Regions from separate parts of the Teredinibacter turnerae T7901 genome, predicted to be linked through region 2. Evidence: riboswitches for the same ligand, from Rfam matches in the RefSeq annotation. Region 2 holds a riboswitch; each other region holds the start of a gene.
The links. Region 2 has a riboswitch for thiamine pyrophosphate ahead of thiD (bifunctional hydroxymethylpyrimidine kinase/phosphomethylpyrimidine kinase). Riboswitches for the same ligand answer to the same signal wherever they lie in the genome.

Region 1: linked by a shared signal. The riboswitch ahead of TERTU_RS05545 (TonB-dependent receptor) and the one ahead of thiD (bifunctional hydroxymethylpyrimidine kinase/phosphomethylpyrimidine kinase) in region 2 are both predicted to bind thiamine pyrophosphate.
Region 3: linked by a shared signal. The riboswitch ahead of TERTU_RS11580 (FAD-dependent oxidoreductase) and the one ahead of thiD (bifunctional hydroxymethylpyrimidine kinase/phosphomethylpyrimidine kinase) in region 2 are both predicted to bind thiamine pyrophosphate.

The regions. Positions count from the first base shown of each region.
Region 1 is NC_012997.1:1,302,954-1,309,678, reverse strand. Features, by position in the region: gene TERTU_RS05560 (choline/ethanolamine kinase family protein) at 1-98, opposite strand, end outside; gene pnuC (nicotinamide riboside transporter PnuC) at 95-715, opposite strand; gene TERTU_RS05550 (histidine kinase) at 715-966, opposite strand; gene TERTU_RS05545 (TonB-dependent receptor) at 979-3,123, opposite strand; TPP riboswitch at 3,188-3,300, opposite strand; gene TERTU_RS05535 (GGDEF domain-containing protein) at 3,638-4,678, shown strand; gene TERTU_RS05530 (TonB-dependent receptor plug domain-containing protein) at 4,837-6,725, opposite strand, start outside.
Region 2 is NC_012997.1:4,330,750-4,337,474, reverse strand. Features, by position in the region: gene TERTU_RS17430 (Tex family protein) at 1-609, shown strand, start outside; gene TERTU_RS17425 (TolC family outer membrane protein) at 735-2,111, opposite strand; TPP riboswitch at 2,379-2,469, shown strand; gene thiD (bifunctional hydroxymethylpyrimidine kinase/phosphomethylpyrimidine kinase) at 2,504-3,328, shown strand; gene thiC (phosphomethylpyrimidine synthase ThiC) at 3,421-5,340, shown strand; gene TERTU_RS17410 (NUDIX domain-containing protein) at 5,424-6,053, shown strand; gene TERTU_RS17405 (DUF1249 domain-containing protein) at 6,046-6,513, shown strand.
Region 3 is NC_012997.1:2,892,490-2,899,214, forward strand. Features, by position in the region: gene xseA (exodeoxyribonuclease VII large subunit) at 1-429, shown strand, start outside; gene TERTU_RS11570 (hypothetical protein) at 409-1,737, opposite strand; gene TERTU_RS11575 (PhzF family phenazine biosynthesis protein) at 1,831-2,634, opposite strand; TPP riboswitch at 3,066-3,165, shown strand; gene TERTU_RS11580 (FAD-dependent oxidoreductase) at 3,155-4,318, shown strand; gene thiS (sulfur carrier protein ThiS) at 4,296-4,511, shown strand; gene TERTU_RS11590 (thiazole synthase) at 4,564-5,370, shown strand; partial or broken gene TERTU_RS11595 (ABC transporter ATP-binding protein) at 5,454-6,176, shown strand; gene TERTU_RS11600 (sulfite exporter TauE/SafE family protein) at 6,182-6,725, opposite strand, start outside.

The DNA of each region.
Region 1 (6,725 bases), 2.2 Mb from region 2:
CGACCAGTGGTGAGTTCACAAACAATTGAGGGGACATCTGAAAGGGCAACAGGCCACTCACGCCAGGTGGCCAGTGCGCGCACTAAATGAGTGTTCACGACGCAGCGACACATTCGGTTTGTTGTTGCCACTGGCGATACCAGGTTACCGTGCCCACCACAATGAGCACCAGATAAACCACCATCAGCAGAGCAGCGCCATACAGCTCGCGGTCCCAATATAAAAACAAGGCAACGGAATCAATAACAAGCCAATACAACCAGTTTTCAAATATCTTGCGCGCAACCATAAAGGTAGTAATCACACTACCCCAAGTCGTAAAAGAGTCCAGGTAGGGCCAGGCAGCCTGGGTGTGCGACGTCAGCAAGTATCCACTTACCAGTGTAAGCAGTGCAATCCCGCCAATGGCAAGCGTGTGGGTGCGCAAAGGCCAGGTCGTAATAGGCAGTACCGGTACATCCCCTCGCCGTTGCCAACACCAGAAACCATAGGCCGCCATCGCCATGTAATACACGTTTAATACAGACTCCATTACCAGGGATACATCGAAAAACACCCACGCAAATAGCGCCGTGCTTAAAAACGCGCACGGCCAACACCAGATACTCTGACGCATCGCCAATATCAGGTAGGCCAAACCCAGTGCGACGGCTGCGAGTTCAGCTGCCGACTGTTGCAAAAAAGCGTGAAGCCCCTGTTGGAAAAACTCAACCACTATAGAGCCTCGTAGGAAGGCAGAAATTTAGCAACGAAGACACTGCGGCCAAACTGATTGTAACCCCAGGCAATAACCTCGTTAAGCATTGCCATTACAACGGGGTAATCGCCCATCACCACTGTTGCCGTCGGAAAGGTTTCAACTTTAATGTCGCTGTAGCTATTCAGTTTATCGATCACCTGTTTAATTGCGGCGATATGATCAGTTTGCTGCAAGGGGTAGTAGGTTAACTCAACACTAAGTTTCATAATCCAGGCTCCTTAAAATTCGTAGCTGATACTGGCACCCATAGTACGCGGCGCGCCTTTCTGGGTATACGGTTCGGGCGCGTAGCCATTACGCGGATCGTTGCCGTAGTCATGGCTGAAGTAAAACCCACGAGTTTCAACAGTTTCGTCGGTAATATTTTTAATCCACAGCGCCAGGGTCGCGGCACCAAGCGCATATTCAGCACGGGCGTTTAGCAATGTGTAGGCATCGCTTTGTTCGTTATGGCTTTCGGAAAAATAAAAGCTGTCTTTCCCTTCAACCTCCAAACGGAACATCAAACCCGCTGGCAACCGATAGTTTGCCGCTACAAAATATTGGGTTTTTGGCGCGTGGGCTTGCGGTCGTTGGCTCATATCGTAGCAGCGGCCATTGGCCAGATCAGAATCCACATGGCTGCAATTTAAATAGGTGTCATAACCGGTTTCGAGCAATGCGAGGGTACCGACAATTGACAACGCATCGGTAGCGTACCAGCGCAATTCGGTTTCCAGACCATAGTTTTCGCCACCGGGGGCATTATCAATTAAATCGACAAACTGCGTCGTGTTGTCGATTTGATAGGAACGCGACTGTTTTATTTGAATATCACTGCGTTCTTGATAAAACACGGCCGTGCTGAACTGCAGCGTGTTGTTCCAATGCGCTTTCCAACCCAGTTCATAGTTGTGCATGGTTTCGGTGTCGAATGTTTTATCGGCAGCGTTTAAGTCCGGATCTGGACTAAACCCCAGCACTTTGTAACCGCGCGATACCAACGCATAGACAAAATGGTTACTCGCTGCTTGATACTCAATAGCAATTTTGCCACCCCACAAATTGTCCTCCGGTGCAAACTGCTCATTCTGACTATCGCTAAAATCAGCGGTAAAGCGTTCTAAACGCGCACCGGTTATAAGGGTCAGCCGATCGCCCACGGGAATATCCAGCTGCCCGTAAACTGCAGTATTTTCGGTTTGGTAATCGCTGGAATAGGTAGAGATCTCAGGGGTCGCGACAGGCAGATAGGGATCGCCATCTGGGTCGTTATTAACGTAGGTCCGCAGTAAATCCACCGTTTGATCACGATGATACAGCCCCATCGCCCAGCGTACCCCTTGCTCTTCCGGCTTGGAGAGCAGGCGCAGGTCTATGGTGAGATTATCGTTATCACGTAAATAGTTATCGGTCGTGGAATATTGATAGTAAGCGCAGTCTGAGTCTATCGAGCAAATATCCCGGTAGGACCAATCTTCATCATACCCGTATTCAGTTTGGCTGTTTGCATAGCTCAATAATCCGGTAACATCGGCAAAGCTGAGACCTGTGTAGTCAGCTTTTAACGCATGAGCATGCGTTTCCTGACGGTCGTGGCCGGGTTCGTCGGATAGGGTTGTGCGGTTGTTATCCAGACTAAAGGCGTCGTAACCGTTATCGATATCGATGTAATAGCTGGTCAAGCTAAGACTCAACGTGCTCGAAATATCAAAACGCAAAAGGTTGCGCAGGTTTAACTCGTCGATATTATTGGTATCGTCGCGACCGAGATATGCATTCTCGATGTAGCCGTCACTCACATTGCGTTGCGCCGCCAATCGCCATCCGACATTTTCTGCCAGAGGCGCGTTGACCATGCCACTGACATCGTAGCTGCCGTAATTGCCAACACCGACGTTTATCCTCCCTTCGGTTGCATCCGCTGCGCCGTTACCGGTGACATTGATCATACCCGCTAACGCATTGGCTCCGTATAGTGTGCCCTGCGGGCCACGGAAAATTTCGACTTGTGCAGTATCCAGTGTGGCCACGCCAGTCGCCAGTCCAGTGAAGTCGATTCCATCGACGATTACCCCCACAGAAGGGTTCATCGGCGATTCAAACTGACTGCGTTCACCTATACCGCGAATCTGGATAAACCGGCCACGCGATGCGCCGGTCGAGAAGTTTACGTTGGGAGCTACATTCAATATATCTTCTAGATTTTTTGCATTGCGCTGAGCGATAGCATCCGCGCTGATAACACTAACACTGTTGGCCAGGGTGAGCTGATTGACCTGGCGCAGTTCACCGGTTACCAGGACTTCTTCCAATGCGGGGGGCGTGGCATAAACCACACCGGAAAGCAGGGACAAACACAGGGGAAAATACGAGCGATTCATTACAGGTCTTCCTAATAAATTTAACAGGAGACCCGGTAGTTTTCTAAGCGGGAAACTTCACTTACACAGAGGCAAATCCTATTCCTACGCCGGTACTAGCCGGATCAGGTTCAAAGGGTTCGGGTAATCCCGTCTCAGATTGCACCGTGCGACGGCCAATCACCCCTAAGGACAGCGCCATTGTACTATCAACGTCAATTGCTTCCAAATAATCCTGCGGGAGACTTATCCTGCCTCAAGGATCTTCCGGCCGCGGAACACGATTTACCGCACCGCAGCAAATCACCAGCCTGGGCTTAGCAATCTGCTTGGCACCCTCTTTTCGAGCACTTTTCATACATTTGGAGTCTAAGAACCCGGTAAACGCTATCTTTATTATTCCACCTCTCGATCAAACTCGCAGCCAGCCAAAGCTTGGCTATAGTTATATCGCGCAGCTTAAGCCCCAGGGCAGTATTAACCCTGTTATTCACGGCAAGGTTCAACCCCAGCTTTACCCCTCGAAGGAGGATGTTTGAGTTTTCAAAGCGGTGTTTCGAAAAGGCTCAATGCATCTGCATTTGCGCCACAGGCTCGCAGGGCGACTTTGACGATCCACGTGATTGCGTTTGCCGTCACCGTGACCTTTTCGCTACATCACCTGGTGTTCGACAGCCTGCTGATTGGCTGTTTTGCGACGCTCTCAGCCTTGGGCTGCAGTCTCTCCACTCTCGCCCTGTTTCACGGCAAACCGCGCGCTATCAACTATTACGTGTTCTTCCTATTTCAATACCTGGCGCTCACCGGTACTTGCTACCTGTACGGTCTGCGAGGCATTGTCCTTATTTACCCTATAACCGCGGCGCTGTTTTATATACTCACTTACAAACACGCCTACTTTTTAGCGCTCATATTTTTTGTTAGCGGAATGATTGCCTCCATCAATCATTTCCCGCTGGACATGCTATTGCGTATCAGTGTTGCGCTGCTTACCTCAATTATTATCTCAGGTGGATTCGCTTATGTGGTCGAACGCCAACGAGCGCGCCTGGCATACGATGCGAATCACGATGAGCTAACCCGGATACTCAATCGCAGGGGGTTTATTACCGAACTGGAAAAAAAAATTCGGGAGACCGCGGAGCGTCGACAGGAAATTGGATTGTTCTTTATCGACCTGAATAAGTTTAAGGCGATAAACGACAATTTCGGCCACCACGTTGGCGACGAAGTACTGCGTGTGTTCGCCCACCGGGTTTCCGGCACCTTACGTACGGAAATCAGCCGTGATCAACACCCTACCCCCTATTATTTTGGTCGTTTCTCTGGCGATGAATTCGTTATCGCTTACAGGTTGAAAAATAAAGCGCAGGCAACACCTATTGGAGAACGGCTACTGAGCGTGTGTAATTCGCCAATCAAAATTGGCGAGACAACTATCGAACTTAAAATCAGTGTGGGCGTGTGTTTCGCGTCGACAACCGGTTACGATGCGGATGCGCTAATCCGCAAGGCCGACGAAGGTATGTATGTTGCCAAAGCGCGCAATAGCGGTAGTGTTTATATATGTGACTAGTGTTTGAAGCTGCTTCACCTGGGTAACGGGGCCACAACAAGAGTCGCATGAACAAGAGTCACATAAACAAGAGTCGCATTGCGCGACGATCAAATGCGCATAACCCTTGTGTAGAAATACTTCGAACTTCAGGCGCCGCCGTCTACCTTTTGCAGATCTCAGTATTTCAGTCTCACTCCCAGCGAAGCGCTAAATTGGGTATCCGCAATTCCGCCTTCTGCGGAAGCTGCAGAGGGAAAGTAGTTCTCCTGATTAAGCAGGTTCTGAAAATTCAGATAAATTTCGTGCTGCTGTTTCGTGCTGTACCAGGTAAGCGTGAGATCCGTTCGCCAATAGTCGTCCAACCGCTCTGGGCTATCGACAAAAACCGTTACCGGCCCACTATAGGTATTAAAGTGCGCGCGATTGTGTAAATAGATGCGCGTGCGTACGCTTTTTAAATTGACCCCGACACCAATGTTCAGAATTGTTTCCGGGAACGCGATGTACTCCTGGTCATCCGTAACATCCCGGCTGCGAACATAAGAGCCGCCAGCATCAAACCGCAACGCTGGCCCCACATAATTCAACGACACCTCAATTCCAGTCGCTTCATTTTCGCCGGAATTTGAACGCGCCAACGGCGGCGAAGGTTCGGTGTTGGCAACCAACAAAATCGCATCCCGCCAGATGCTTTTAAACAAAACGAGATTTGCCCGATACCCCCTACTATGGCGCATGAACACAAGCTCGTAGGTATCAATTTTTTCCGCTGCCCCATTGGCCGGCCCGGCAAGGCTACTACCACTCATCTCCGCGGCCGTTGGCGGTCTAAAAGCATTGCCATAAAGTAGCTTTATCGCGGACGTTTTAGTGGGGTTAAATATAACTCCAGTGCGTGGCGAGAAATGAGCGCTTGCATCAGAATAGTAATCGTACCGCATCCCATACAGCAGTTGGATACGACTTTGCAACAAAGGGGTTTTCGCCTGAAAAATAGCACTGTTAACCCTGCGAAGCCTATCCTCCACCGGCTCTGGTGTTGATCCGTTTCTTGCCTCCAGCACTTTCATATAAGCAAACTCGTAGCCCACCAACCACTGGGTGGTGTCGGCACTTTGCGCGCTGGTAAGATGGATACGACTGCCCCCATGTAACTCTGCAAGGGTCGCGTCAGGAATAAACGAATTGCTACGCCGTTCAAAATTATCTCGCCAGACGTAGTTCTTAATATCGATTGTCATGGCATTATCGAGTTTCAATTTGAACCCTGCCGTGAGCATACCCACCTGGGTATCTATCTCACCAGTGTCATCAGGAAACATTACCGGGCCAGTTAGCCGACCAACACCCTGGAACTTGTTGAGATCCTGCCCCCGATAATAGAGCGCCACCTCTGATGACAATTGCTCGTCCTTCTGCGATTGCAGGCGCACAACTCCCATATAGCCATCATAATGGTTTTGGCGATAACTACTTGCTGTGTCGCCTGAGCCATCGGTGAAAAAGTATTTTTCATTTTGATCCCCCTGCCCGGAATAAGCCAGGCTGGCATTTAACCGCCAAGTATCCGAAACAGCGCGACTGATGCGCATACCAGTCTGTCTATAAGCGCTGCCACTAATTTCAGACTCAAGCGCCAGCTGGTCGGATGTGGCGGCAAAAGTGCGAAATGAGAGTACACCGTGAAAGGCATCGGCTCCGTACAAGGTGGATCCGGGCCCGCGGATCATTTCAATTCTATCTAAGGTGCCAAGCTGCAGCGCGTAGACATCGAACAAGCGTGACCCGAGGGTAAAGCTGTTGATGGGAACACCGTCCAAACGCATATTTATGCCGGTGTCAGAGGCAGCACTCGTGTAGCCTCGAATTGCAAGCGCTGAGTTGCCAAAAAAGCTGGGGGATTCCAGTAAACCTGGATAGGCATTGATTGCCTGCTGGAGTGTTTTTGCTCCACGCCGTTCGAAATTGGCACGCGTAATAATGTCTACCGTGGAGCCAACACCCAGTTCGCTTTCGCGTGAAAACGAGGCGATATCGGCCACTACCTTGAGCTCAATAAGCTCGG
Region 2 (6,725 bases):
GAAGCCTATGAAGTGGTCGAGCAGATCGCTGCGCGCAACAAGCGTGAGGTGAGAGGTTTGATCGGAGATACCGGGTTTTTACGCGGGCTGAAAGCGGGCGATTACACTAACGAGAAGTTTGGTGTGCCCACGGTGACCGATATTCTGCAGGAACTGGACAAGCCCGGCCGCGACCCGCGCCCGGAGTTTAAAACCGCGCAATTCCAGGAAGGTGTTGAGAAGGTCTCTGACCTGGAACCCGGCATGATTCTGGAGGGTACGGTAACCAACGTGACAAATTTCGGTGCTTTTGTCGATGTGGGCGTACACCAGGACGGTTTGGTGCACATTTCTGCGCTCTCCAATACCTTCGTTAAAGATCCGCGCGAAGTGGTGAAAGCTGGCGATATTGTTAAAGCAAAAGTGATGGAAGTGGATGTGGACCGCAAGCGGATCGCGCTGTCCCTGCGGCTGGACGATACGCCCGGAGAAAAAACCAGCACTGCGGGTCAGCCTCGTCGCGCGCCGAAGCAGCGTCAGGCGCACGGTGCGCAGCCGAAAACTGGGGCTCCCAAAAACGGGACTATGGCAGCGCTGTTTGAAGCGGCGGCGAAAAAGCAAAAGCGTTGATCGGCGAGTTTCTCACCAGCTAAACCGGTGGGGAATACATGACAACGCAGTTGAAAGGCGTTAAAAAAGGCGGCCCCTGTAGAGGAGCCGCCTTTTTTGTTTGCCTGTGCGAGCTTGAGTGTTGCTTACATGCTCACAGTAACGTTGCGGCTGGTGTCCAGCCATTGGTTCAATTCCGCCACATCTTCGGACGAGAGGGTGCCTGCTGCTTGTTTCAACTCCAAGGTGCTTAAAACATATGAGTAGAGGGCGTCGTAGTAGTCGCGTTGTGCACGGTACAGGTTGCGCTGCGCGTTCAATACGTCCACCAGGTCGCGTGTACCAACGTCGTAGCCCGCCTGGGTCGCTTCCAGCGCGCTCTGGTTGGAAACAATCGCTTGAGAGCGTGCTTTAACTGTGGCCACATTGGTCAAGACTGTCAGGTGGCGCGACCGGGTTTGCTGGATCACGTCTCGCTGGGTTTGGCTCATCACCTCCCGCGCAGCAATATATTGCTTGGCCGCTTGACGTCGACTGGCTGAAGTACCGCCGCCGTTGAAAATAGGCACTGACAGGACTACGCCAATTGATTGCTCCTGGGTGTCGAACTCGCCATCTTGTCCAAAGTTCTGGCTGTAACCTTCATTAGTGTAATCGGAGTACCCGGCTTCGAAGGTGACAGTTGGCAGGTGGTTTGCTGTCGCAGCCTTTTTGTTAAATTTGGCGGCATCGGCATTCAACTTTTCCACTTGCAGTGTGTTGTTGTTTTTCAGAGCCATTTCTACCCAAGCCGTGCGTTCTGCGGGTACTGGGCTGGCAACCGGCAAATCTTTCTTGAGCGGAGCCAGGCTGGACTGCGGACGGCCTGTCAAAACTTCAAGCGCCTCGAAACTAATGCCCAACTGCCCTTCCGCTAACAGGCGCTCTGCTGTGGCAGAATCGAACACCGCTTGCGCTTCGTGTACTTCAGTAATGGCTGTCAGCCCCACTTCGAAACGCTGGCGGGTTTGCTCGAGCTGGTGCGAGAGTGCGTTTTCTTCGGCTTTCGCGGTGGAGAGGTTATCCACGGCTTGCAAGGCGTCGAAGTAGGCGGTGGCGGTGCGCAGAATCAGGCTTTCCTCTGCGATATCAAACCGCTCTTCGGCGATATCTGAGGTTGCTCGTCCATTCTGGTAGCGGTACCAGGAATTCATATTGAACAGTGGCTGTTTCAAGGTAACCTGATAGCCGCTGGTAGTGCCGTCGACTGAGCTTTCGTCCAGATCGGTGCCATCGTCCAGCTTGCCCGAGCTATCGGTCGTTTTGTCGGTATAGCTCGCAGTTGCGTTCACGGATGGAAGCAATCCCGCGAGGCCAATTTTGCTGCTTTCTTTGCCAGCATCCAGGTTTGCTTGTGCAGCTTTGTAGGTGTGATCGCTTTCCAGCGCCTGTTGATAAATTTCTTCGAGCGTGGCCGCCTGGATACTGGTTGTTAATCCGCCAATCGCCACCGGCAATAAAATGGCAATGCATTTTTTGATCATGGGAACTTCCTGACTCTAAATAATGGTGAACCGCAGCCAGCCGGCCGCATGAGATAGTGTGTCGTAAATTCTGGTTTGTGCCATTGCAGGCCGACCCCGCCAACACCAAAGTTTTCAACTTCAACGGGCTGCAAAAATCCGCATGCAGTCTACGTCTAACGCCAAGCGCAGATTAGAACACGAAGCCTGTTAAGAAAATGTCAATCTAATAAAAAACGTGAAACGCCTTTACACCATTGGCGCAACTTCATACACTCGTCGGCCAATTAACACTTGTCGGGGTGCCGTTTTACGGCTGAGAAATACCCGCTGACCTGATCTGGATAGTACCAGCGTAGGGAACAAGTTGCCCGCCTTGCTTGCGCCTGCTTCTTCCCCCGTCACAACACCCAATGAATACGCAAATACCTGTGGTGCTTGCTATTGCCGGTAGTGACCCTCTCGGTGGCGCCGGTTTACAAGCCGATATTAAAACTGCTGCCGCACTCGGTGGCTACTGCTGTACCGTGACCACGGCCCTGACCGCGCAGAACAGCCGCGGTGTCAGTGCTGTGTGGCCAGTCGCGCCGGAACAACTGCGTGCGCAATTTAGCGCCGTAACCGAGGATATAACGCCGGGGGCAATCAAAGTCGGCATGCTGGGCAACGCCGCTTTAATTGCTGAACTCGCAAATTTACTGCGTACTCAGCCCAATGTTCCGGTTGTACTCGATCCAGTTCTCGCGGCCACTGCAGGCGGTGATCTGCTCTCCAACGCGAGCGGCGAATTAGTGGCACAGCTACTGCCGCGTGTCACTTTACTTACCCCGAATCTACACGAAGCGAGCCGTTTACTGAACTGCCCACCAGCGCTTGATGAAAGTGACATGCTTGTGCAAGCAAAAGCTCTGCGGGAAATGGGGCCACGAGCTGTGTTAATCAAGGGCGGCCACCTGGCATCGAGCCGCGCGATCGATATTTTGCTGAGTGAAACGAATACAGTCCAACGTTTCGCAAGTCCTCGCTTAGCAGCGCGAAATACTCATGGCACTGGGTGCACCCTGGCGACTGCTATAGCTACCGGTCTGGCGGCAGGGCATGCGCTACCAGTCGCAGTTGCGTGCGCCAAACGGTTTATCCAGCAGGCTATTGCACACGCAGACAGTTTGAACCTGGTCGACGAAAACGGGCCGCTGCAGCATTTCTTTGCAGTTTCTGATTCCTCACGATTGCCGTGATATTTAATTTTTTACGCACAGATTCATCTTTCAGAAATTTAATGGAAGACTCGAACACCAAAAACTAAACCTCCAACACGAGAGAGAACCCAATGGCCGCGAATGAAAAAACCTACTTGAGTGAAACCGCCAAGGTGGACCAATCGTCTGTACAACCCTTCCCAAATTCCAGCAAAATTTATGTCGAGGGTTCGCGCAGCGATATTCGCGTTCCAATGCGGGAAATCTCACTCGCGGACACGCCCACCGATTTTGGCGGAGAGCAAAATCGACCGGTGCGAGTGTACGATACCTCCGGCCCCTACACCGATCCAGAGGTGCAGATCGACCTGCGCACTGGCTTGCCCGATGTGCGTTCGCGCTGGATTAATGAGCGGGGCGATACCGAAGCGCTGGCGGAGAAGAGTTCGCTGTTCGCCACACAGCGACTGAACGACCCCGCACTCGCCAGCCTGCGTTTTCAGCATTTACGCACACCCCGCCGCGCGAAATCCGGGGCTAATGTTTCGCAAATGCACTACGCCCGGCAAGGCATTATTACTCCGGAAATGGAATATATCGCCATTCGCGAAAATATGAGTTTGCAGCAGGCACGTGAACAAGGCGTGTTGCAGGAGCAGCATGCGGGGCAGGCGTTCGGCGCAGCGATTCCAGACGAAATTACGCCGGAGTTTGTGCGCTCAGAAGTTGCGCGTGGCCGCGCGATTATCCCCGCGAACATCAATCACCCGGAGCTGGAGCCGATGATTATCGGTCGCAACTTTCTGGTGAAAATTAACGGCAACATTGGCAACAGCGCACTGGGCTCGTCGATCGAAGAGGAAGTGGCCAAGCTCACCTGGGGAACCCGCTGGGGCGCCGATACCATTATGGATTTATCCACCGGTAAAAATATTCACGAAACGCGCGAGTGGATTATTCGCAACGCCTCGGTGCCGATTGGTACCGTTCCCATCTACCAGGCGCTAGAAAAAGTGGATGGTATTGCCGAAGATCTCACCTGGGATATTTTTCGCGATACCTTAATCGAGCAGGCGGAGCAGGGTGTTGACTACTTTACGATTCACGCTGGTGTACTGCTGCGGTACGTACCGCTAACGGCCAAGCGGGTGACGGGTATTGTGTCGCGCGGCGGTTCAATTATGGCGAAGTGGTGTCTTGCCCATCACCAGGAAAACTTCCTGTATACCCACTTTGAAGACATCTGCGAGATTATGAAAGCTTACGATGTGAGCTTTTCTCTCGGCGATGGCTTGCGCCCAGGCTCTATAGCCGATGCCAACGACGAAGCGCAGTTTGGTGAACTTGAAACCCTGGGTGAGCTGACCAAAATTGCCTGGCAGCACGACGTGCAGACCATGATCGAGGGCCCGGGACATGTGCCCATGCAAATGATAAAAGAAAACATGGACAAGCAGCTACGCGAGTGTGGCGAAGCGCCGTTTTATACCCTCGGCCCCTTAACCACCGATATTGCACCGGGTTACGACCATATTACCTCCGGCATTGGAGCCGCGATGATCGGCTGGTACGGCTGCGCTATGCTTTGCTACGTTACGCCAAAAGAGCATTTGGGGCTGCCCAATAAGGATGATGTAAAAGAGGGAATTATCACCTACAAAATTGCCGCGCACGCGGCAGATCTGGCGAAGGGTCACCCGGGCGCACAGATCAGGGATAACGCGCTGTCCAAGGCGCGGTTCGAGTTTCGCTGGGAAGATCAATTCAATCTTGGGCTCGACCCGGACACCGCACGCGCCTACCATGACGAGACCTTGCCCAAAGAATCGGCTAAGGTTGCGCACTTTTGCTCGATGTGTGGTCCCAAGTTCTGTTCCATGAAAATCACTCAGGAAGTGCGAGACTACGCGGCTGAGCATGGAACGGAGATTACTCCGCGCGCACCCGGCGAAGCGGAGGAGGTAGTGCGTATGGTGGATGTGGAGGCCGAAATGCAAAAGAAATCTGACGAGTTTCGCGCGCAAGGCAGCGAAATTTATTCGAAGGTGTAGCTTCAGTGGGAGTTGCCGAAGGTTTCAGTAACTCCCACTGACTGAAATGTTATACCGCTAATAACTCACAAAGGTTAGCAACTATGGCGAAGTTCGATACCGGTATGGGCAAGGAAGCCGTTAAGGTGTTAAGTGAAAAAACCGTATATGACGGTTTCTTTAAAATGTACGAAATTAAACTGCAACATAAAACGTTTGCGGGAGAGTGGATGGAGCCTATTCGCCGCGAGCTTTTCCACCGGGGCGAAGCCGCAGCGGCGATCTGCTACGATCCGGAAAACGATCTGGTTGGCCTTATTGAACAGTTCCGCGTGGGCGCAATCGACTCGGAGATGGGCCCCTGGTGCCTCGAGGTCGTGGCAGGTATGCTGGAAGAGGGCGAAACACCAGACGAGCTCATGGCTCGCGAGCTGGCCGAAGAAGCGGGTATTACCAATGCCACGCTGATTCCTATTTCCCGGTACTATTCAACCCCGGGCGGCTGCAACGAAAAAATTCATCTCTACGCGGCTATCTGTAACCTTGCAAACGCTGGGGGTATTTATGGCTTGGACGAAGAACACGAAGATATTCGCTTCGAAACCTACCCTGCTGAAGATGTGTTTAAATCCATGTATGCTGGTCGCACCAATAACTCTGCAACCTTGCTAGGCTTGCAGTGGATACAGATTAATCGCGAGAAATTACGTCAGGGGGTAACTGAGTTTGAGTAGTTCGCAGGCACCACAAAAGTTGCCCAGCGTAGATATTGGCGCGCATCACGCATTGTGCGAGATGAACTTCCATCGCTTGCTCACTCTAATGCCGAACTGGCAGGAGGGGTGTCAGCAGTGGGACTTCACCTTGGGTGATCGCCACGTGCACGAAGTAAAGCTCAAGGTGGTGGACGCCGCCCCCTACACGACAACGGTCGAAGTCGTGCAGCATTTGGTGGGTATTAAGCCGCCAAAGCTTGTGGTCAGACTTTATCATGACGCCAATATGGCAGAAATTATCTCCTGGGACCGGCACCGAAACTGGAAGCCACAATATACCTACCCCAACCCCCAAATGTATGCCCCAGACGAAAAACTGGAGCTCAACCGCTTTCTCGGCGACTGGCTGGAATTTTGTCACAGCCAAGGCTACGCCCCTGCGTATAATTGTGAAAAGGTTCTCGTAAAGCGGAAATAGTATTTCGCTTTCTCCGAAATCGATACCACACTGTAGTCAAGATAGTTCTCGCGTCTAAATGTGGTGTTTTATTCCTAAGAAGGGTATTTTATTAGCACCTGCGCGTATATATACGGTGAGTTCCAAAGGTATGGAACTAAGTTGGAGCTTCTGGTACCAAAGTCTATATACCAGCAAACTCCGTAACAGGATCTCCGTTCAATAGCGGATGT
Region 3 (6,725 bases), 1.4 Mb from region 2:
CAGCAGCTACAAGCATGGAGCCAAAGGCTCGATCATTTAGAAATTCGGCTCCACAAAAGCTGGCAGAAGAAAATAGCGGCCGATAAAAAACAGCTGGAACACACACAACAACGGTTTCTCACCCAAACCCCTGCACTCAAACTCAGCCGCAGCAAACAGCAACTCACGAGTTCTGAGCAGCGACTGGAACAGGCGCTACGCCGCACCTTGAAAGATCAAAACGCGCGTATGCAGAAGGCCATGGCGCTGTTAAATATTGTTAGTCCACTGAACACTTTGGAACGAGGCTATTCGATAACCCGCAACGCGATCGGCGAAGTGGTCCGCAACAGCGATCACGTTAACGAAGGTGAAATGCTGAACATCACCCTGCACCAGGGAGCGCTGAACGCGCGAGTATTGAAAAGCTCAGGCACTGAGAGCCAGTAAGTAGTCGGATGCTTCGAGCACCGCGCCACGCAATGGCTGGCAGCGCCAGTCATCTTCGAGCAAATGGGGCGAGCTCATTAATTCGAGTAAAGTTATAGCGCGGCCAGGTGCAAGGTTTATCGCATTTATGCCCGCTGCGAAGTGGTCCATGGGGAAATTTTTTACCGCCGCAACGAATTGCGGTGCCCGGGTGACGAAAACGCGAATCAAGCCGTCACGAATATCAGAATTGTAGGCAATTTGACGCATTCCACCGACGCAAGAAAATCGATTAACAAACATTAATTGTGCGAAAACCAGAAAAACCCCGGGAATAATATGGCCGCGTTCCAGCAACTCAATAATCGTACGTGGCGTCAATTCAATTTCTATTTCACCAGCCAGCAGACGGTCCTTTTCAAGCTGCAAAATCGGCCGCATTTTTTGATTGTGCTGCAGCCAGAAAAAACAGGTCCCCGTCTCTCTTTGCCTGTCCCAACAGCCGCCCACCCCTTCCAGTACATCCAGCACTTCGCTGCGTACATCCGGATCGAACAGCACCGCGTGTATTAACGAATTCGAATCCCGCAGACTTTCCACCAACAACGGCAAGATAACATCGCTAATATTCAACTGAATCAGCGGATGGGCGGGAAATAATTGCGCCCACGCCAGATGATTGAGGACAGCACATTGCTCTCGGTAGTAGCCCTTTTCAAGGACCTTATCGGCCAAATAAAACTGCTCCACAAACTCGCATGTAAATTTGCCTAGCGGCGCCGGAATAGCACCTTTGCGTGTATCTTTGTGCAAATTTGACAACAATCCGGCTACAGCGGCCTTATCGAACCCTTCCATCTGGGAGACAAGTTTTTTCCGGCTGCTCTTGCCGAACAAGTTGTAGCTCGCCAGACCGTTGTCCGTCGGTAACAATAGCCCTCGCGGGAAAAACATATTGTCCATGGGAATCCAATCAGTCGCCAAAACCGGAATTCGCTGAGGCATGTCCGCACTTGCAACGGCAAGCAATAAAGTCTGCAGCGCAATGGGATGGAATAACGGTGCAGTGTGATGCACTGTTAAAAAGACGCGCTGAAATTCCAGTTGAGACGCAAGCTCAACTGAGTGCCCAAAATAGCGCTGCGCGACGGCTTCCAGGTGGTCAACTGCCGCCATCTGGCCTGCCGCGCTGGCCGGGTCCGGGTGATGTCGCCACAATGCCCCTGCGTAGCCACACAAAGATTCGTTCTCCCACTGGGTTAGATGGCGAGCTAACACAGGGTTGTTTGTATTCAGTCGCGCCAGGAATGACCGCCAATCCAACACCATAGACTCCCTTTAATGGCAAATTCTGGTTCGGTAAATGCCTTTACTTCCAACTCACTTGCAAACCATTAGGCATAACCTGCGTAAAGGCGGTGATCAGGCGCAAGCGTCAAATTTCACTGTACCCGAAAACCACGTGAGCGCCTGGCCGTAGATACGCACTTTCTCACCCAGCACAACGCAGGGAATTGGTCCGCCCCGCTCATTAACGGAATAACCCAATAACTCGTTTTTAGCGCACTTATCTCGCCACAGGGGTCCCAGGGCGCCATTCGCCGAGCCGCAAAAATAGTCCTCGTTTACGCCAATAGACGGCGCAAATACACGATAAACATAGTCGCTTGAACTACCTTTTGCCGTGACCAGGAGAGCACGGATTGAATTAACCAGAGGCACACTGAAATCCGGTTTGAGCGATCGCACGATATCCTCTGTCGAAAACTCCGCGATCACGTCATAAAAACTCCGATAGCACTGCAGTGGGCGCACGCCTAAAAATTTCACCACGCAGGGTACATCCACCACAGGCTTGCAAGGGAAGGCGGGAATCTCCAGCTCGAATCCCTTGTCGCGCACGCCAACCCGAACATTCATCGTGGCAAGCTGAAAATCGATATGGGGCTTGGTATGGCCGAGATATTCATAGACCACGTGAGACGCGGCAATCGTGCCATGACCGCATATTTCGACCGGATTAGTAGGGCCGTAGTGACGCAAGGTGTAAGTACCATCTAGTTCTGGCACAACAAAAGAGGTTATGGGCTGATTCATCTCGCGCGCAATCTGTTGCATATGCTGCGCGGAAGGCAACTCGGTTAACACACAAACTGCGGCTGGATTACCAGCAAAAGGCTGACTGGCAAATGCTTTAACAATAAAGAGGTTCTCAACACGACCCATTTTTAGACTCACAATCACCACAAGTGTGTCTCAACACAAACGCGCCTTGCGCCTAACGCCGTGTTAAACACCGCGCTCGCATCCTTTCTTCGTTCATTTTTACGGCAGCTATAACCTGCACATGAGTTGCCTGGACGCTTACACGCAAAATCAAGCGTCACACGGGAAGTCGTCGCTATAGCCACATGGCCCACCGAAGCATTCAACGAATGCAAAGCCAAAAATAGCGCCACTCCAATAAACATCCCGAAGGTTACTTAAATGTAGATGGCCGTTTCTTTTTTGCATTGTCTGCAACAATAATTTTTGAACCCGCGCTGCTTTTTTCTTCATAGCAAATCGACATGATTCGATGCTTGTCGCGCCACAACCCCTAGCCTTCGCAAAACTTGCAGGGAATTGCGCAGATGTTTAGACTAGCCGCTCGCTTTAAATGACTGTCGGGGTGCCAACATGACGTTGTCGGCTGAGAATATACCCGTACGACCTGATCAGGTTCGAACCTGCGTAGGCAACAATTATGACTGCTCCAACACACGACTTTTCTGTCTCCACTCGCCTGGAATCCGCGCCATTTAACATCGCAATCGCCGGCGGAGGTTTGCTTGGCAGACTTCTAAGCTGGAAGCTTTTGGAACTGGGCCACCAGGTAACGCTTTTTGAAGCCGGCAGTTTTGCGCTTCCGAAAGCTGCGGCTTATACCGCAGCGGGTATGATTTCTCCGTTCAACGAAGTGGCCGTATCGAACCGCCTGATATTTGATATCGGCATGCGCTCGGTCCGCCTCTGGGAAACCTGGCTCGGTGCCCTCCCACTCAGCTTAAGCACCATGTATCAGCGCCGAGGGTCTCTCGTAGTCTGCCACCCGCAGGACGCCAGCGAGCTGCATCAGCTGCATCAAGAACTCCAATTCCATCTCGGCGAGGACAACAGCGCGCGCTGGGTTAACAGTGACGACATCGGAAGTTTGGAGCCGGATTTAACGCAGTTCGAACAAGGTCTCTACCTTCCCTCAGAAGCGCATATCGACAACTGCGCGTTTATGGATGGCCTTCTCCACCACATTCAAAAAGCCGGTGCGATCCTGGTAGAAAATGCCCAGGTCGCGCTTAGCAGCAGCCCACAAATCAATGGCAAGCCGTTGACCGGATACGACCTGATATTTGATGTGCGCGGCTTTGGCGCGAAAGAAAGTAACCCGCAGGTACGCGGTGTGCGCGGCGAAGTACTTTGGGTGGAAACCCGCGAAGTGGCGTTCACCCGTCCGGTTCGGCTGCTCCACCCGCGCTACAAACTCTATGTCGTGCCCCGCGCGAACCACAGCTATATCCTCGGCGCGACCGAAATCGAGAGCGAGGATTTGACACCGGTGAGCATCCATTCTTGCCTTGAGCTAACCAGTGCACTCTATACCTTGAACCCGGCCTTTGCCGAGGCGCGTATCACCAAGTTAGATGTCAATCTCCGCCCAGGCCTTATGGACAACATGCCCCATATCGACACCACTATCTGTGGCGAAGTCCCTGTTATCGCTATAAATGGGCTCTACCGCCACGGCTATCTGCTCGCCCCCACGCTCGTTGAGCACGCTCTAGCCCAGTTAAATGAAGCTGCGCCAGCGCTGCCGTTCACAGCTCAACTGGTTAACTCGGTGAATCCTGATGTCTCACATGCACATGATTGAAATTAGTTTGAATGGTGAACTCATGCAGGTGCCCGCCGGCTCATTACACACGCTGATAGCCAACACCAATCCGCCGGGGCAACCGGTTGCGGCTGCAATTAATGGCGAATTTGTTCCCCGCAGCCAGCACCAGCAAACCCAACTGCAGGACGGAGACCTGGTTGATCTGGTCAGTCCGGTCGGCGGAGGCTAGGGCCTGCTGCGCACAACAATCCCCTACTCACCAGGCGCAAAACGAGACAAGCATGCAAGATTCTGCAATTTCCGAAGATGTGTTAACCCTGTACGGTAAAACTTTTTCCAGTCGCCTGCTGCTCGGCACCGCACTATATCCGTCGCCGCAGTCGATGCTGGACTCCGTCGCCGCATCACACTGCGAAATAGTCACGCTTGGTCTGCGCCGCCAAAACCCCAACATCAACGGCGGGCAAACCATCTGGCAGGCAATTCAACGCACAGGCTGCACTTTGCTGCCAAACACTGCCGGTTGTAAAAGCGCGAAAGAGGCAATCAACCTGGCGGAAATGAGCCGCGAAATGTTTGAGACCCCGTGGATTAAGCTCGAGGTTATCGGCGATGACTACACCCTTCAGCCAGACCCTTTCGAACTTGTGGAAGCGAGCCGCGAACTCGTTAAACGAGGTTTTAGTGTACTGCCCTATTGCACCGACGACCTGATACTCTGCCAGCGCCTCTTAGACGCAGGCTGTCAGGTTCTTATGCCCTGGGGCGCTCCGATTGGCACAGGGCAAGGTCTGCTCAACCGCTACAATCTGCGCTCGATTCGCGAGCGTTTGCCGGAAATACCAATGATCGTGGATGCAGGACTCGGCGCCCCATCGCACGCTGCGGAAGCTATGGAAATGGGATTTGATGGTATATTGTTGAACACCGCCGTTGCCAAAGCCCAGCAACCACCGCTGATGGCGAAAGCCTTTGCCAATGCAATCCGGGCTGGGCGCGACGCCTGGCACGCAGGATTAATGCAAAAACGCCAAACGGCAAGTGCCAGCACGCCGACCATTGGCCAACCATTCTGGCACCAGAAATAATGAACGAAACCGATCCAACCGATTTTTTTTACCTGCGCGAAGCCACTGTTTACAGGGGCGCAGAGCCCGCCCTCCACCAAATGAATCTGACCCTGCGTACTGGCCAACACACCGCCATACTCGGCCCCAATGGTGCGGGCAAATCGACGCTGTTGAAGGTGCTGACACGAGAATTACGGCCGCGCGTAACGCCAGAGATGCGCTGTGAAATATTCGGCAAAACGCTGTTCAATCTGTGGGATCTGCGGAAAAAAATTGGCGTCGTATCGCAAGATCTGCAAAACGATTACCGCAGCCTGGCGACCGGATTCGAAGTGGTGCTATCCGCCTATTTCGGTTCTGTTGGTCTGCATAGCCACCACACGGTAAGCGTTGAGCAAAAACAGCACGCAGAACGCATCATGGCGCAAATGGATATCGGCAATCTGGCGGCACTCCCCTATTTGCAGCTCTCTACCGGGCAGCAGCGTCGACTTCTTCTGGCAAGAGCACTTATTCACCAGCCAGAAGTCCTCGTGTTCGATGAACCGACTAGCGGGCTCGACATGAAAAGTGCGCTGCTGCTAGTTGCGCACATGCGCGCGTTGGCAAAAACCGGCGTTACCCTGGTCCTGGTGACGCATCATCTCAATGAAATTATTCCAGAAATTTCCCGAGTGGTGCTTCTAAACGAAGGGCGCGTGTACGCTGACGGCTCGACAGCCGAGGTGCTCACCAGCGACACCCTTAGCGACCTTTACCAAATGCCGCTGGATATCTTTCAGACAAACGGGTTTTATCAGGCAACGCCACGCAACGTCGTGTAAGCAGGTTATGCAAGGGCGAGGTAATAGGTAATTCCGGTGTATAACATTTTTACACTGATAAACATCAGAAACGCGGCCAATACTGTTGCCAGATGACGATCGGAGAGCTGCCTGCCGAACTTGGCACCAAACGGTGCTACCAGGTAGGTGCAAACAGAAATCAACGCCCACGCAGGCAAGCTGATCAACCCAATACTGTACGGAGGAGCACCTTCGGGTGATACCGAAAACAGTGCGATTAAAATAATCGATGGCAACGCGATAAATGCACCAAAACTCGCCGCCGTACCGACAGCCCGGTGAACAGAATAGCCCCCCATCACCAATAGTGGCGATCCCAACGCCCCTCCTCCTACGCCAGCCAGCGCGGAAATTACAGCCAGAAAAAAAACAGCTACGCGCAAAACCACAGGGGGTAATTTGGCAGAGCCCACGGCGTCCGTGGCACCTCTTCCCTTGCGCAACACTAACCAGGCGACGACGAGTAAGGTGCAACCAAACACCAGCGACAACCATTCCCCGGCAAAAAAACTGACCAACAAGGCACCC